DNA from 4 places in the Paeniglutamicibacter sp. NPDC012692 genome. Region 4 is predicted to be linked to each of the others. Evidence: riboswitches for the same ligand, from Rfam matches in the RefSeq annotation. Region 4 holds a riboswitch; each other region holds the start of a gene.

Region 1 (4,205 bases), on a different contig from region 4:
ATGGTTCGCTGCTTTCTTCCAGGAGACTATGGGTGGCGACCGCGCCGGCCGCCGGGTCAAGGGGAGCTTCAGCCGCCCTGCACTGCGGTGACGATTTCCACCTCGTCATTGACTTGGAGCCCGGTGGCGGACCATCGGCTGCGCGGGACGATGCCCGCGTTCAACGCCACGGCCACACCCAGCCTGCCGCCGTCGACGGGGTGCCCGGTGGGCAGCAGGGTCCTGCCGGTCAGCGTGGCGACCAGGTCGGACAGGGTGCTTCCGTCGACCAGCGGGTGGGGGGTGCCGTTGAGCTGGATGGTTGTCATGAAATCTCCTGGAGGTGAAGGGCTGGCGAGAAACGATCGGGGCGGAAACGATCCCAGGCGGGGTCGCTCCTGCCGTGCAACAACTCTGTGGCGATGTGGGCGGCAATCGGCGTCAGCAGCACGCCGTGCCTGAAGAAGCCGGTGGCGAGGATGAGCCCGGGGATGTCCGTTCCGTGGGCATCGGCCACGCGGCCCAGCAGCGGCGCGTTGTCCGGCGTCCCCGGTCGTGCCCGTGCGGTGGTTTCCAGCAATTCGAGCTCGGCCACGGCGGGCAGGAGCACCTGGGCGTCCCGCAGCAGTTGGTGCACACCGCCGGCGCTGACCCCGACGGACCCGTCCTCACGGGAGGTGGCGCCGATGACCACGGTTCCGTCGCTGCGCGGAACCACGTACACGGGAAGTCCGCGGACCTGGCCGCGCAGTGTGGCGGTGACCAGCGGTTGCAGGTTTTCGGGCACGCGCAGCCGCAGGATGTCCCCGTACACCGGCCGCAGCGGGAGGCGCAGGCCGTGCGGCAAACCATCCAAGTGCGCGGCGCCGTGCCCGTTGGCCACGACGACTTCCCGGGCATGGACCTCGCGTCCGTCCGCGAGCAGCACCCCGGTGATGCGGGAGTGGGTGTTTTCGGGATCCTCGTGCAGCAGGGAGGCGGCGTTGGTGCCCACCAGGCAACCAGGCTGCGTCGCGTCGTCGCCCCCGGCGACAACCGCCAGGCCGTCGAGGATCGCGCGGGCCACCGCGCGCGGATCGACCTGGTGGTCGCGCGGCACCAGATAGGCCGCGGCAAGGTTCGGGGACAGCAGGGGTTCGAGCGCCCGGGCCTCCCTGAGGCTGAGCCGGCTGACCTCCAGGCCCTGCCGATGCTGGGCCTCGCACAGGTCGGCCAGCGCCTGGCGATCGGCGGGATCGGCACCCACCACCAGCGTCGGAGTGGTCGAAAAACAGCTCCCGGCCGGGCCCGTGGGCAGGGTTGCGGCGAAGGCCGGCCAGCGTTCGGCGGAGGCCAGCGTCAGTTCCAGCAGGTCTTCTTCCTGGTGGTGAAGCTCGCTGACCGGCGCAAGCATGCCGGCCGCGGCAAAGGTCGCGCCGGTTCCGGGGGCCGGGTCTATGAGCGCCACCCGGCGGCCCGCACGCCGGGCCTCCCAGGCGATGCCGAGGCCCACGATTCCGCCGCCGACAACGGCAAGATCGGTGGTGATGTGGTCGGACAGGGTGCACGACATGAAGGCTCCTTCCCTACGCCGGCATGATCCGGATCAGGTTCCACGCCTTCCGTGTCGGGAAGGCGTCTGTCGGTCGGCGCTTACGGCGCCCTCTCAGCCAGCATCACTGGCTCCCGCGGTACGAAACCCAGTGTAGGGGATACGAGCCGCATCATCGTCGCAGATGACGTCGACGCCCCGCGATCGTCCGTTCGGGTGCCTCAAAGCCCGAACAGGCGATCCGTGTCAGTCGGCGGTCCGGGCATCGGCCTCCAGCAGGTGCTCGCTGACCGCCATGAAGGCTGCTGCTGCAGCGGGCCCCTCGAACGGGTCGACGGGCAAGGCCGTGGAAGAAAGCTTGACCCCAACCACGCCGCTCGCGCGGTTGATGTAAATCATCTGCCCGTGGATCCCCAGGCAGTAAGCCGTAGTCCTGTCGCCGGACATGAACCAGAATTGGCTTCTGTACTTGCCTCCGGGCATGCCTTTCCCGTGGGGACCCGCTGCAAAGGCCTCCGTTGAGTCCCCTCCCCCTGCAAAGATGTCGTCGACCCACCCGGCATCCAACACCCATTCACCGGTCAGCGACACACCGCCGTCACGGATCATCGCCCCGAACTTGACCGCGTCCGTGAGCGTGGCACTGATGCCGCCGTCGAACATTCCCGTGCCTTGCGAATCAACGCACATGACGGCGTCGCTGCGGGCGCCGAGCTTGGACCACACGCGTTCGGAGGCAAGCTCCGCGAACGGCTTGCCTCCGGCTTCCTCGCAGAGCCAGCCCAGCACGTCGGTTTCGCAGCTGCGGTAGGCGAAATGCCCACCGTGTTCCCGCTCGCGTTCCAGTGTTGCCAGGAATTCCTTCAGCGTTCCGGGGGTGTCGGCGCGCGGGGGTGCCCAGCCGACCGAGGCATCGAGTTTGCGCACCTCGGCATCGGGGTCGAGGTACTCCTCGCTGAACCTGATGCCGCTTCGCATGTCCAGGATGGCGCGCACCGTGGCGCCCGCGTAGCCGCTGTCCCGAAGTGCCGGGACATGGTGTTCGATCGGCAGCTCGATATCGATCAGGCCGTCGGCGGCGAGCGATCCCACGACGCTGGAGACGATCGACTTGCTCACCGACATCAGCAGGTGCCGGGTGTCGGGACCCATCTCCCCGAAGTACTCCTCGGTGACCAGCCGGTCCCCGTGCAGCACCGCCCAGGCGTCGGTGCGGGTCTCGGCCAGGATCTCGGCGACACTCAGGCTGACGCCGCCGGGCAGCGGCACCTCAACGGACCTGAGGTCCCGCGGTTGCCTGGCGAGTTCGGCCGCCGGGCCGGCGGCGGCGATGCTTGCGCTCGGGAAAAGCTCGTCCATGTGCTGGAAAGACCAGCGCAGGTGCTCGGGTTCCTGCCAATTCGCGGCGCTGGGACGGTGCAGGTCGGCGGAATCTGTCATGGGCTTCTCTCTTCTCGGGGGCTGGTTCGGGGACGTGGGGCGCGCTAGACGGCCTGACCGGACGCGGCGAGTTCCGCGTCGTAGGCGTCCTGCCCGGCCACCACGGTTCGCAGCACGCGGGCGGTGAGCAGCACGTCGTTGCCCTCGGTGAAGGGGTCCGCGTCGATGACGACGAAGTCAGCGGCGTACCCCGCGGCCAGGCGTCCGTGGGTGGCGCCGTCGCCCACGGACTGGGCGGAGTCGCGGGTTGCGTGGATGAGCGCGCTGGCCAGCGGCAGGGCCAGGTCCGGCTCGACCGCGCCGCGGGCGGGATCCAGCGCCGAGCGCCGGGTCGTGGCGACGTACAGGTTCGGCAGCGCCGCGTAGGGCGCGGTCGGCGCGTCGGAGGAGAAGGCCAGCAGCGCGCCGGCGGCCTCGTACTCCGGCCAGGCGAAGCCGCGCTCGGTGCGCTCGTCCCCGAGCATCGCGTCCCAGTTGTCGCGCACCGCGGAGTCGGTGTGCACCGGCTGCATGGACGCGGTGACGCCGAGCCGTGCCATGCGTTCGGCGGTGCCGGGCGCCGCGTACTCGAGGTGCTCGATCCGGTGGCGGCGCTCCCGCGGCCCGTTCAGGTCGGCGGCGTGTTCGATCGCGTCCAGCGCGATGGTGCTGGCCGCGTCGCCGATGGCGTGCACGGCGACCTGCAGCCCCGCGGCGTCCGCGGCCGCAAGGACCGGCTTGAGCTGCTCGAGCGGCCAGATCGGCCCCTCGTTGCTGCCGTCGAAGTACGGTTCGTGCATGGCGGCGGTGCAGGCGTCGATCACCCCGTCTGAAACGAACTTCACGCCGACCACCCGGAACCCCGGGCCGAAGTCGCGGGCCGCCAGCTCGGCCGCGCGCCGCACCTGGGCGACGTTTTCCGCCTCGTCCCCGGTGTTGGAGACGAACCAGTGCGCCGCCAGGCGCATGGGCAGCCTGCCGCCGTGGCGCTGCAGGGCGCGTTCCACGGTGGCCAGGCCGATCTCGTCGAAGGCCATGTCCACGGCGCCGGTGACACCTGCGGCCAGGTACGCCTCGAAGACGCGGTCCAGGCCCGCATCGCGCTCGGCGTCGCTGGTCACGGAGGCGAGGTGTGGCCACACGAATTGCTGGGCCGCGGTTTCCAGCAGCAGGCCGGTGGCGTCGCCGTTGTCGTCGCGCACGATCCGCCCGCCCAGCGGGTCCGGGGTCTCGCGGGTGATGCCCAGTTCGGCAAGGGCCGCGCCGTTGACCCAGC
Region 2 (4,205 bases), 1.5 Mb from region 4:
ACGGTGCCCGACGGAGCCGATGCAACGGTCCCCGAAATCTTCGCCCCGGCTTTCAGGCTCGTGCCCTTGGCCGGCGCCGTGATCTTGGGTGCGTTGACAAAGAGCTTGACGGAGTAGCCTTTGGCCTGCTGGAGCGCCTGGTTGATGTCGGCGAAATAGGCGCGGCCCACTTGACCGTCCGATTCATCGGAAATGGCGCTGGTGATTCCCACGGCGTTTCCGCCTGAAATGACCGATCCGCCGGAATCGCCTTGGAAGGCCTTGGTCAGCCCGGGGTTGGGCATTCCGAAACCGCGGACGCCGCGGAGATCCGTGGTGTTGTTCCTGAAACCACCGACAATGAAGAACCCGACCTCATCAACCCTGCCGCAGGTCCAGCCCGTGGTCCGGCCGGACTTGCAGACGCTTGATCCGACGATGGCGCGGGCCACACCCGTGACCCTTGTTCCGGAATCGCGCTCATCGGCACCCCTCCAGTCGGTGACCATCGGTTGCTGCCTGAGTGCGGGGTTGATGTTGTCCAGCACGGATACGTCGGTGCCGACGTTTCCGAGCACATGCGTGCCGTCGGTTAGCAGCGAGGTGTTTCCTGGACCCCCGAACTGGGAGAAGCCGAAGGAACCGAATCGGTCGACATTGAGCTCCTCAAATACATCCGGCGCACTGTGCTCGGCGATTGAGACGCTGCGTATCTTGCCGTCCTGCGTGCAGTGGCCTGCCGAAAGTGCGGCGCGGGAGCCGGCTGCATTGAAGCCGTTGAAGCCCACCGAACACAAGGTGTACGATTCCGGGGCCATTTCTGCTCCGTAACCCATGCCGCCGAGCACGTCGTTGGTTGCGGTTACGGTGGCGGGCCCCTCGGCTTCGTGGATGCTGACATCCGGGTACTGGTTCGCGAATTCCTCCGGGGTCAGCTTGCCGCCGGGGGTCAGGGTGAGCGCGGCGGGACGGGCAGGTGCGTCTTTGGAAACGCCGCCGGAGCGGATCACGAAGCCGTCTGCCGTCTCCATGACGGCCTGGAGATGGAGCAGCGTCTCGGAATCGACCGAAGCCGCATACGCCTTGAACAACGCATCGACGTCCGCGGGGCTCTTCTTGGTCACCGCGGACGTTGTCGCAGAAGCGGATGCGGTGTTCGAATCCGCGGTGGAAATCGCGAGCTCGATCCCGGTGCCCCGGGTCAGCGCGTCAAGCTTTTGGGTGACCGCGGCACGGTCGGCAACATCCGTCTTGACCACGATCTTGTTCCCCGCGATGGCGAAAGATGCCCTGAGCCCTGCTTTCCGCAGGTCCGTCCGGAGCCGATCGGCAGTGGCAACAAGTTCGCCTCGGGCCTGGAACTCTTCGACGCCCATGCCAAGGTCGCGCTCCACAGCCTCGGCGAGCCCTTGGGGCACTGTCGCATCCCGGGCTTCCGACGACGTCGAGCCGACGGCGGATGGCGCAGCGACAACGGGATTCGAGGCCTGTTCGGCGGCAGCCGGCGAGGGTCCAGCCACGAGGCAGCTGCCCATCACGAACGCAGCGGTTGCGGCGGCAACACCGGCACGCCTCAGAAGGGTCCGTGATGATTCCGGCATGTGGAGTTTTCCCCGATCAAGGTGGTGACCGGCAGGAGTCATTCTCGGACGTGTTGGGAACATCCGCGCCGGGCACAAAACGAGCAACGATTTACCGCAGGGTGCCACTCTAACCCGAGGCCGTGCGGGAACGAGGTTCCCGCACCACTTTGCTACGACCGCATGGAGGCCGCCACACTGCCGGGTGCGGCGGGGAGTCCAAGGGAGACCGCTGCTACTCGGCCACCGATGTGGAACCGGGGTCCGTGCTTCCGTCGCCGACGGGACGCTTGCGGTCAAGCGGCCAAATGACCTCGTTGACCCGCCCCAGGACCCTGTCGACAGGGATCATGCCGCCGCCGGGCGCGCCAAGCAGCGCCCGGGAGTCTTCGGAGACCGAGCGGTGGTCGCCCATGACCCAGAGGCGGCCGTGCGGAACCTTGGCGGTGAATGTCTGCTCGCTGGGCTTGTCGCCGGCAAAAAGGTAGGGCTCATCCAGCGGAAGGCCGTTGACCCTGAGCTTGCCGTCCGGCCCGCAGCAGCTGACGGTGTCGCCTGCCACGCCGATGACCCGCTTGACGTACACCGAGTCGTTGCCCGCCAGGCGCAGTGCCCAGGCAAGGGAATCCACGGCATTGGGGCTTTGATAGGGCAGGAAGGATCCCCGGCCGTCAAAGATGATGATGTCGCCGCGCTGGATGGGTTCGTCCTTGTAGGCAAGGCGGTTTACCAGGAGCCCGTCGCCGGGGTTCAACGTCGACTCCATGGAGGCGGAGCCGATGTAGTAGAAATCAATGACCGTGGCGCGGATCACCAAGGTGATCACCGCCGCCGCCATGAGGGCGCCAACGGCAAAGCGCCAGCCCCGCGAACGGGACCGGCGCTTTGCTGAAGCGGAAAAACTATCCGATTCTGTAGGTTGATCCACGATGGATCCCCGTTGCCGCGCAAAGGCGGAAACGAAGGTTCTCGCTTTTCTTACTACTTGGCAGTGCGGAAGTCGCGCTTTTCGCGGATCTTCGCAGCCTTGCCGTGGCGATCGCGCATGTAGAACAGCTTCGCGCGGCGAACGTCGCCGCGGGTTACCAGTTCGATCTTTTCGAGGACCGGGGAGTGTACCGGGAAGGTACGCTCTACGCCGACGCCGAAGGAGACCTTGCGAACGGTGAAGGTTTCGCGAACGCCGTCACCCTGGCGACCAAGGACGAAGCCCTGGAAGACCTGGACACGGGAGTTCTTGCCTTCGATGATGTTTACGTGAACCTTGACGGTGTCACCCGGGCGGAAAGCCGGGACATCGGTGCGCAGCGAGGCTGCATCGACAGAGTCGAGAATATGCATGAATGCATCTCCTAGGCAGACGCCGCAGGTCACCTACCTTAGACACGGGACACTAATTTTCCGCGACGCGCAAAACGCGATGGCGGAAAGATTTGGTGTTCCGAAGCTTGGTACCGGGACCCGTTTGCGGATCCTCGGCGGATCAACTGTTGACTCGTTCCCCCTGCGGCAGGAGCAGAACCCAGTAGACCCAAGATTCCATTTTGCCACACTCCCGGCCATGCGGCGAAGTCCGGCACGGCCCGATCGGCGCGCGCGACGCCGATCGGGCCGCCGACATGTCCGGTTTTCGGCGCCCGGCACGACCCCCGGCGTGGCCGACGTTACATTTGACCCTTCGGCGGAATGTACTGTAGCTTCACTTACGACCACACGGGAGCCCTTGCAGGGGCTGAGATCGAGCTGACGCAGCTTGCGACCGTCGAACCTGTCCGGGTAATGCCGGCGAAGGAAGTGAGTACTCCTTGAGCACCATCGAAACAACGATCACCCCTGCCCAAGACGCCGCCGAGGCAACCGAAACGCAATCCCTGAGGTCCCATTCGCTGGCCTACCTCGAGGATGCCGAACACGGCATCCGGGTGCCGGTGACCGAGATCGCGTTGGACCCCTCCCCCGGAGGCCGGCCCAACGCCCCGCTGCGGGTGTACCGCACCGCGGGCCCGGGCAGCGACCCGGTCGTGGGCCTGCCGCCGTTCCGCGCACAGTGGATCGAGGACCGCTCGGACACCGAGATCTACGCCGGTCGGGAACGCAACCTGCTCGACGACGGGAAGTCGGCGCTGCGCCGGGGGGCCGCCTCGGCCGAGTGGAAGGGCGCCAAGCCGCAACCGCGGCGCGCGGACCCCGGGAAGCGGGTGACGCAAATGCACTACGCACGCCGGGGCATCGTCACCCCTGAAATGCGCTTCGTTGCCCTGCGGGAGAACTGCGACGTGGAGTTGGTGCGCAGCGAGGTCGCGGCGGGCCGGGCGATCATCCCGAACAACATCAACCACCCCGAGTCCGAGCCGATGATCATCGGCAAGGCGTTCCTGGTGAAGATCAACGCCAACATCGGCAACTCCGCGGTCACCAGCTCCATTGCCGAGGAGGTCGACAAGCTGCAGTGGGCCACCCGGTGGGGCGCCGACACCGTGATGGACCTGTCCACAGGCGACGACATCCACACCACCCGCGAATGGCTGATCCGCAACGCGCCGGTTCCCATCGGCACCGTCCCGATCTACCAGGCGCTGGAAAAGGTCAACGGCGAGGCAAACGCACTGACCTGGGAGATCTTCCGCGACACGGTGATCGAGCAGT
Region 3 (4,205 bases), on a different contig from region 4:
TGGTCCTCGGCGGTCGGCGCCAGTTCGGAGGCCCGGGACATGACCCGCGCGTAGGTGCGCAGGTACAGGGCGTCCTGCCCCAGGTAGTCCTCGAAGTCGACGCGCCCCAGCGTGCCGTCCTTCAGCCCGCGGATGAAGGCGAGGTCGTCGATTCCGCCGCGGATGGACTCGATGGCTTCCCACCACAGCCACATGGAGTCGTCGGCGGTGGCCAGCGGTTCCCCGGCCCAGAGCTGGCCCAGGTGGTTGACCGGGCCGTGCCCGCTGCCGACCCGCAACCGGTCCGCGCCGGCGATCGCGGTGGTCAGCCAGCGCTTGGCCGCGATGAGCGATGCTGTCCAGTCGCCGGTCCGTGCGTAGTGCGTGGCCAGGGCCGAGGAAAAGGAACATCCGGTGCCGTGGGTGTTCTGGGTGTCCAGACGCGGGGAAACGACCTCGTGCAGCACCCCGTTGGCGTCGATGAGCGCATCGGGGCAGTCGGAACCGGCCAGGTGGCCGCCCTTGGCAAGCACGAGCACCGAGTAGGTCGCCGCGACCCGCCGGGCCTGGGCAATGACCTCTTCCCAGGTGGTTGCGACCTCCGCGCGGGCAATCACGGCGAGCTCGGGGATGTTCGGGGTCAGCACGTCGGCATGTTCGAAGAGCCGGCGCAGGGCGTCCTCGGCGTCGGCGTCGAGCAGCCGGTCGCCGCTGGTCGCGATCATCACCGGGTCAAGGACCACCGGAACCGGGGCCGAGAGGCGCGTTGCGGCCAGCCAGTCGGTGAGCGTGTCGATGATCCCGGCGTTCGCCAGCATGCCGATCTTGATGGCATCGATGGCGATGTCGTCGGACACCGCGAGCAGCTGCTCGTTCAGGAACTGCGCCGGCGGCACGTGGACGGCCCGCACCCCGTGGGTGTTCTGGGCCGTGAGCGCGCTGATGACGGCCATCCCGTAGCCGCCGCAGGCGGCAATCGCTTTCAGGTCGGCCTGGATGCCGGCGCCGCCGGACGGGTCGGAACCCGCAATGGACAGGACGTTCTTGATGGCTGGCTCGATGCTTTCGCTCATCGGGTTGCCCCTTCCCAGGCTCCGAGCAGCTCGGCGCTGGCGGCCTGCGGGTCCTCCGCCGAGCAGATGGCGCGGACCACGGCCATGCCGGTGGCCCCGCCGGCGACGACACCGTCGACATCGACCAACCCGAGGCCGCCGATGGCCACGCACGGCAGCGCGCTCTGGGCGACAGCGCGGGCCAGTCCCGCGTGGCCGAGCGGTTCGGGGTGGTCCTTCTTGGTGGGGGTGGCGTGGACCGCCCCGACGCCCAGGTAGTCGATGGTTCCGGGGAAGCGGGCGTTGAGCTCGTTGGCGGCGGCGATCTGCGCGTCCTTGGAGGCGCTCAGGCCCAGCACCGCGTCGGGGCCGATGAGCGCACGGACCAGCTCGGCGGGGATGTCGGACTGGCCGATGTGCACGCCCTGCACGCTGGCGCCCGCGGCGCGCGCGGCCAGGTACACGTCGACGCGGTCGTTGACCAGCAGGTCGGCCCGCCCCTCGGTGTGCACGGAGGACTTGCGGACCACCTCCAGGAACTGGGCCGCGGGCATGTCCTTGCAGCGCAGCTGGACCGTCTTGACGCCGCCTTCGACCGCGGCCGCAATGATTTCATCCAGGGGCCGGCCGGCGGTCGAGGCCGAATCGGCGACCAGGTAGACGCTGAGGTCCCGCATCAGGAAAGCACCGCCTTTTCCATGAGTTCCTGCGGGCCGACCAGCGACAACGCATCGAGGAAATTCACCGCGAAGGAGCCGGGCCCGTTGCTGAGCAGTTCCGCGCGCTCGGCGGCGGCAGAGTAGAACGCGTGTGCCGCGACCGTCGCGACCAGCGCGTCGTCGTGGACGGCAAGGAATGCCGCGCAGATGGCCCCGAGGGCGCATCCGCCGCCGGTCACGCGCGTCAGCAGGCTGCTGCCGCCGTGCACCAGCACGGTCCGGGCGCCGTCGGTCACCAGGTCCCGCGGTCCGGAAACCGCAACCACGGCTCCGGTGCGCAGGGCCAGCGAGCGGGCGTGGGACGCGGCGGATTCCACCGAATCCGTGGACTCGACCCCGCGGCCGCCGTTGCCGGACTCCGCCAGCACCATGATTTCGGAGGCGTTGCCGCGGATGACGGTCGGGTTCAGCCCGCGCAGCTCGAAGGCCAGCTCGGTGCGGACCCGCAGGGCGCCGACGGCGACCGGGTCCAGCACCCACGGGGTGCCCGCGGCGTTGGCGGCGGCGACGGCCTCAAGGGCGCCGGCACGCTGTTCGGCGTAGGGGGTGCCCAGGTTGACGAGGGTTCCGGAGGCGATCGCGGCAAAGTCGCCGGCCTCCCCGGGCAGGTCCGCCATGGCCGGCGAGGCGCCGGCGGCCAGCAGCACGTTGGCCGTGAAATTGGTGACCACAGTGTTGGTGATGCACTGGATCAGGGGGGTGGAGGCGCGCAGGGCCGACACGCAGTCGGCCAACTCGCCGGGGCTTACAACAAATGAAGGCGCAATGGATTCCATTAGCAACATCCCTCCGCTAGTACGAACTAGATCAGGTGCGACGGGTCTTATCTCAGTTGGTCGCGTGCGCGCCAACACCCCGTGTCACTAAGCGCGAGCCTACCCCACGGGCAGGCCCGCAGTGCAACTACGTTTCCTCCGCCGGCGATTCGGGCGGGGCACGCCGGGCGCGGCACCCTGTTGCAGCAGGTGGCTGCGCCGTAGGCTCTGGGTATGGGCATTTTTCCTTACACTTCCGAACCCGTGGCTCCCCTGGAGAGCGCGGCGTCGAACGAGCTTGAGCTACCCCGGGTCGTCGCCGAGGACCCCGCAAGGATCGTCGAAATCGTCGACGCCATGCACGACGTGGTGGCCACGCGCCTGGCGCACCCGCGGCGCTTCAGGGCATCGCAGCTCAAGGCCCTGGAACGCATGCTGGATGCGCACCAGCAGGACTTCATCGATGCGCTGGCCGACGACCTGGGCAAGAGCGCGGTCGAGGCGAAGCTGACCGAAATCGACATGGTGCGCGCCGAGATCGACCACGCCCAGCTGCACCTTTCGGAGTGGATGGAATCCAAGGCGGTGAAGATCCCGCTGGCGCTGCACCCCGCGGCGGCCAAGATCGAGCCGCAGCCGCTCGGCGTGGTGCTGGTCATCGGCCCGTGGAACTACCCGCTGCAGCTGATGCTCGCCCCGCTCGTTGCGGCCATCGCCGCGGGCAACGTGGCGGTGCTCAAGCCCTCCGAGCTGGCCCCCGCCACCTCGATCGCCCTGGGCAAGCTGATCCCGCAGTTCCTGGACCAGCGTGCCTACGCGGTGATCCAGGGCGGCGCCGGCACCAGCAAGGTCCTCCTGGAACAGCGGTTCGACCACATCTTCTACACCGGCGGGGAAAAGGTCGGCAAGATCGTGGCCCGTGCCGCGGCCGAACACCTGACGCCCGTCACCCTGGAACTGGGCGGCAAGTCCCCGGCCGTGGTGATGGACGGATCCCACGCGGCGGTCGCCCGGCGCCTGGCCTACGGGAAGTTCATGAACGCGGGCCAGACCTGCGTGGCGCCGGACTACGTGCTGGCCGTCGGCAACGCGGCCGAGACCCTGGAAAAGCAGCTGGCCAAGGCCATCACCGGGTTCTACGGCAAGACGCCGATTCACAGCCGTGACTACGGGCGCATCGTCAACCGGGCGCACTTCGACAGGCTCGTCTCCTACCTGGCGCAGGGCGAGGTGGTGATCGGCGGCGGATACGACGAGGCGACGCTCAAGATCGAACCCACGGTGATGATCAACGTCGATCCGGATTCGCCGCTCATGCAGGAGGAAATCTTCGGGCCGATCCTGCCGATCATGAAGGTCGACAGCTTCGACGCGGCGGTGCGGTTCATCAACTCGCGCCCCAACCCGCTGGCGGCCTACCTGTTCAGCGAAAACCCGCGCCTGCAGTCGTCCTTCGGCGACCAGGTGCGTGCCGGGGCGATCGTGCACAACGCCCCGAACCTGCACCTTGCCGTGCCGTCGCTGCCCTTCGGCGGGGTCGGGGCCTCCGGCATGGGCTCGTACCACGGCCGCCACGGATTCGAGCGCCTCTCGCAGATGCGCCCGGTCATGGTCAAGACCGCGGTGGTCGACACGCTCAAGGCCATCTACCCGCCGTACACCTGGGCGAAGAGCAAGATCATCGACAGGCTGCTCTAGGC
Region 4 (4,205 bases):
CGGCGGCGAGGCAGTGACGCTCCAAGTCCCGGACAGCTGTGGTACCAGTCAATGACTTGGAGTTCAGTGCTTGTAGGGTGCATTTGCTGGATCCAGCACGTGGGAAAACAAAAAAACGAGTACATCTCACCCTTGTAGGGGAACTGTCGCTGAGATTGACTTTGGGGCATGCCAGGGCCTCGGAACCCAAGGTTTCCATGGGCCCGGCTGCCAGGTTATTGCAACGGCCCCCCGAACAACGGAGAGACCCATGAACCGCACCACCGTTCGTCGAATTGCACCTGCTGCCCTGCTTACCTCCGCACTGCTCGCCGTATCGTCGGCAGCTGTCGCCGCACCTCCGCCGCCCCGGCCGGACTTTCCGCCTGGGGTGGTGGTTCCCGCCGGGGCTGCCTGTGATTTTGCGCTGGGGATTGCCGGGACCGGCGCCAAGGCGCGCATCAAGACATTCGCAAACGGCAGCCAGATCATCTCGGGCAAGGGCTATCTGCTGACCTACACGAACGCGGACACCGGGAAATCCGTGTCCTTCGAAACCAACGGAACGTCCGAGCACACGTCGGCCCCCGACGCTGAAAACGTCGTGACCATCACGTCGAGGGGAAGCACCGGCCTGATCCTGTTTCCGCCTCCGGATGCCTCTAATGTTCCTGGCGTAGAAGCGCCGTCAGCAATCCAGTACACGGGACGCATCGTCTTCACCTTCGACCTCGATGACGGCCGTACTACTCTGCTCAGTGCTTCCGGGACACAACGGGACCTCTGTGCCGAGCTGTCCTAGGCGGAACAAGCATAGCCGGGATGGCGGGTAACGCCGGCCCGTCCGGCAGACTCCACGGAGGGGCACCCTAGGGTGCTCCTCCGTCTTGTCGCGTGGGGCGTGACTGCCAACCCCGTTTGGTGGATAAAGCACATCCCGACGACGAGTCGGCTCCGGTGGCACCGATTCGCGACAGCCGGACCCATAGGCTTCTGCGCAAGACAAAGGACCCGAAGAAGAATCTTCGGGTCCTAGAAGTCAGTAAGTTACGAGTTCTTTGTGAACTTTGCAATCGCCTTTTGGGTGCCACGGTCGGTGAGCACCTGGATCAGCGCCGCGGTGACTGCCGAAAGGAGGGCAAACCCGATGGCCTGGCGCATGGTGGCCTCGGCTTGGGCTTCCTTGTTCCCGTGCTTGGGCGGCTGCTGGCCCGTAAACCCGACCCACAGCTTGTCGACGATTTTCCCGCCAAGGAATCCCGCGGCGATGGAGATCAGCGGGCCAACTAGTTTCATCATGCTGTTCACGGGTACTCCCAATATGTTGCGGCAACGGTACCTGCACCAGCATAGCCTGCGGTAGCATGACAGGACTGAAACATTTACGACAGGGGAGCGCCGCACGGTTTAGGCCATGCCGAGGCGCTGAGAGTGCGGAAAACCGCAGACCCTCGAACCTGCCCCGGCTAGTACCGGCGAAGGAAGTCGAGTTCTCAGGGGTGCGCTGAGAAAAACGCATTCCCTCCCCTCCTTGTATCCAAGGAGGATCATCATCATGAGCACCATCGAAGGCCGCAACGGCCAAAGCAGCGCAGCACCCAAGACCAGTTCCTGGCGTGTCGTCGACATCGTCATTGCCGCGGTCATCGCGGTGTCCTCGGGCGTCATCTTCTGGGCCTGGAACAACACCCACCACGTCCTGGATTTCCTGTTCCTCGCATTCCCGCCATCCTCCGCACTGGTTGCGGGCATGTGGCTGTTCCCCGCGGTCCTGGGAGCGCTCATCATCCGCAAGCCCGGAGCCGCGCTCTTCTGCGAACTTGTCGCGGCAATGGTGAGCTCGCTGCTGGGCTCGGAATTCGGGTTGACGGTATTGGCTTCCGGTCTGGTCCAGGGCCTCGGCGCCGAAGCCGTCTTCGCCGCGTTCCGCTACCGCCGCTGGAACCTGCCCGTGGCACTGCTGGCCGGCGCAGCCACTGGCCTGTTCGGCGGCATCAACGACGCTTTCATCTTCCGCTGGTTCCCCGAGTACACCGTGGCCATGCAGCTGACCTACGTCGCCTTCATGACCGTCTCCGGCCTGGTCATTGCGGGCCTGCTGTCCTTCTACGCCACCCGCGCCCTGGCCAAGACCGGTGCACTGGGAGCATTGGCCAGCCGCAAGGCGGCAACCGAACCAACATTCGGCTAGGAAGCCCGAACCCATGAACACCCCTTCAACGCTGCACCAAGGATCCGGCACCTCGTTGCCGAACAAGCACGGTGCAGCAGTATCGGTCACCGCCAAGGACTGGGGGTGGCGCCACGCCGACCGGACCAACCCGGCACTGTGGGGACTTGACCTGGAGATTCCCGCGGGGCAACGCGTGCTGTTGGCGGGCGCCTCCGGTGCCGGCAAATCAACGCTCCTCTACGCCCTGGCCGGCGTCCTCCACGAAGACGACGAGGCATATTCCTCGGGTGAGCTCCTGCTCGACGGCCGACCCGCGTCCGAGGGCCGCGGGCTGGTGGGGCTCATGCAGCAGGATCCCGAAACCCAAGTGGTCCAGGCCCGGGTCGGGGACGACGTGGCCTTTGGCGCCGAGAACCTGTCGGTGCCGCCCGCAGAGATCCAGCGACGGATCGTCGAGGCACTCGACGCGGTTGGTTTGGAAGTTCCGCTGGATCATCCGACCAGCGCGCTTTCGGGCGGGCAAAAGCAACGGCTGGCCCTTGCCGGAATCCTTGCCATGGGACCGGGACTTGTGCTGCTTGACGAACCCACGGCAAACCTTGACCCGGCCGGGGTCCTTGAGGTCCGCGATGCGGTCATCAGGGCGCTGGATTCCACCGGGGCAACGCTGCTGATCGTCGAACACCGCCTCGATGCCTGGGCGCCGCACATGGACAGGGTCATCGTGCTGGAACCCGGCGGGGGAGTGTCGCACGACGGGAGCCCGGAGCTGCTCTTTGCCCCGGGCCCGGTGCGCGATGAACTCGTCGCGGCCGGCGTCTGGGTGCCCGGGTACTCGCCGTCGATCGGGGCCATCAATTCGGCCCCGGCGGGCGCCCCCGTCTTGCTGGAGGCAAAGGACCTGTCGGTCACCCGGAAAAAGGGCGGATCGGTTGCCGCCGGCAACCTGGACCTCCGCATCACGGGCGGCAACGCCTGGTGCATCCGCGGGGCCAACGGCGCCGGCAAATCGACGTTTGCGCTGACCCTGGGCGGACTCCTGCCGCAGGCCTCGGGCGTCCTGCTGGCCACCGGCGACCTTGCCGACGGCACCGAGGCCCGCCCCTACAACTGGCGTGCAACCGAGCTGGTCGGCCGCATCGGTTCGGTCTTCCAGGAACCGGAGCACCAGTTCGTGGCCGCCACGGTCCGCGAGGAACTGGCCTTCGGGCCAAGGCACGCGGTGAAACCCGGAACCAGGGAACCGCTCTTCGACGACGGGGCCATCGAGCAGCGGGTCGACGAACTCCTGCAGCGGCTTCGGCTCGAGCACCTTGCCGAGGCGAACCCGTTCACCCTTTCGGGCGGCGAAAAGCGGCGGTTGTCGGTGGCCACTGTGCTGGCATCCAGCCCGGCCATCCTGATCCTCGACGAGCCGACCTTCGGACAGGACGCAAACACCTGGCGGGAACTGGCCATGCTGTTGCGCGAGGAGCTGGCCCGCGGCACGGCGATCATTGCGGTGACCCACGACGTGGACTTTGCCAGGGCCTTGGGCGCCGAGGAATTCTTCATCAGCGCCGAACCACGCAAAGCCGGAAACGTTGAGGGCCGCACCGGATTGCTGGAAGCCGATGCGCGCGGCGGTGCCAGTTTCCTGGGCAAGGCAAACCCGCTGTCCAAGTTGCTGGCCGTGGGTCTGGCGACCATCCCGCTGGTTGCCAGCATGGACTGGGTCAGCAGCGGGTTGGTTGTCGTGGCGACGGTGTTGCTCCTGCCGCTGGCGGGGCTTTCGCTGGGGCGGTTCCTCTCCCGGGCCTGGCCGCTGCTGTTGGCCGCGATCTTTGCCGCCTGGGGCACCGCCCTGGTGGGCAACGATTCCGGGGATGTGCTGCTGAACCTGGGGATCTTCACCATCACCGAGGGTTCGGCCGCCGCGGGTGCCGCCACCGGATTGCGTGCCTTCGCAGTCGCCGTGCCGGCCGTGCTGGTGCTGTTCACCACCGACCCCACCGACCTTGCCAATGCCCTGGCGCAAAAAGCGAAACTGCCGCACCGCTTTGTCCTCGGGGCG

Evidence for each region. A riboswitch is a leader RNA that binds a small molecule or an ion and turns the genes downstream of it on or off. The one in region 4 is predicted to bind thiamine pyrophosphate.
Region 1: another riboswitch for thiamine pyrophosphate. It lies ahead of thiO (glycine oxidase ThiO); the one in region 4 lies ahead of ACFY5D_RS07540 (ECF transporter S component).
Region 2: another riboswitch for thiamine pyrophosphate. It lies ahead of thiC (phosphomethylpyrimidine synthase ThiC); the one in region 4 lies ahead of ACFY5D_RS07540 (ECF transporter S component).
Region 3: another riboswitch for thiamine pyrophosphate. It lies ahead of thiM (hydroxyethylthiazole kinase); the one in region 4 lies ahead of ACFY5D_RS07540 (ECF transporter S component).

What each region holds. Positions count from the first base shown of each region.
Region 1 is NZ_JBIBDE010000002.1:725,611-729,815, forward strand. It holds gene ACFY5D_RS11470 (thiazole synthase) at 1-2, opposite strand, end outside; gene thiS (sulfur carrier protein ThiS) at 69-308, opposite strand; gene thiO (glycine oxidase ThiO) at 305-1,531, opposite strand; TPP riboswitch at 1,525-1,657, opposite strand; gene ACFY5D_RS11485 (serine hydrolase domain-containing protein) at 1,757-2,950, opposite strand; gene ACFY5D_RS11490 (amidohydrolase) at 2,995-4,205, opposite strand, start outside.
Region 2 is NZ_JBIBDE010000001.1:160,679-164,883, reverse strand. It holds gene ACFY5D_RS00630 (S1 family peptidase) at 1-1,580, opposite strand, end outside; gene lepB (signal peptidase I) at 1,795-2,397, opposite strand; gene rplS (50S ribosomal protein L19) at 2,541-2,900, opposite strand; TPP riboswitch at 3,263-3,370, shown strand; gene thiC (phosphomethylpyrimidine synthase ThiC) at 3,365-4,205, shown strand, end outside.
Region 3 is NZ_JBIBDE010000002.1:829,294-833,498, forward strand. It holds gene thiD (bifunctional hydroxymethylpyrimidine kinase/phosphomethylpyrimidine kinase) at 1-1,052, opposite strand, end outside; gene thiE (thiamine phosphate synthase) at 1,049-1,708, opposite strand; gene thiM (hydroxyethylthiazole kinase) at 1,708-2,526, opposite strand; TPP riboswitch at 2,518-2,618, opposite strand; gene ACFY5D_RS11935 (aldehyde dehydrogenase family protein) at 2,740-4,203, shown strand.
Region 4 is NZ_JBIBDE010000001.1:1,614,402-1,618,606, reverse strand. It holds gene ACFY5D_RS07550 (hypothetical protein) at 251-781, shown strand; gene ACFY5D_RS07545 (DUF4235 domain-containing protein) at 1,027-1,278, opposite strand; TPP riboswitch at 1,359-1,480, shown strand; gene ACFY5D_RS07540 (ECF transporter S component) at 1,535-2,170, shown strand; gene ACFY5D_RS07535 (ATP-binding cassette domain-containing protein) at 2,184-4,205, shown strand, end outside.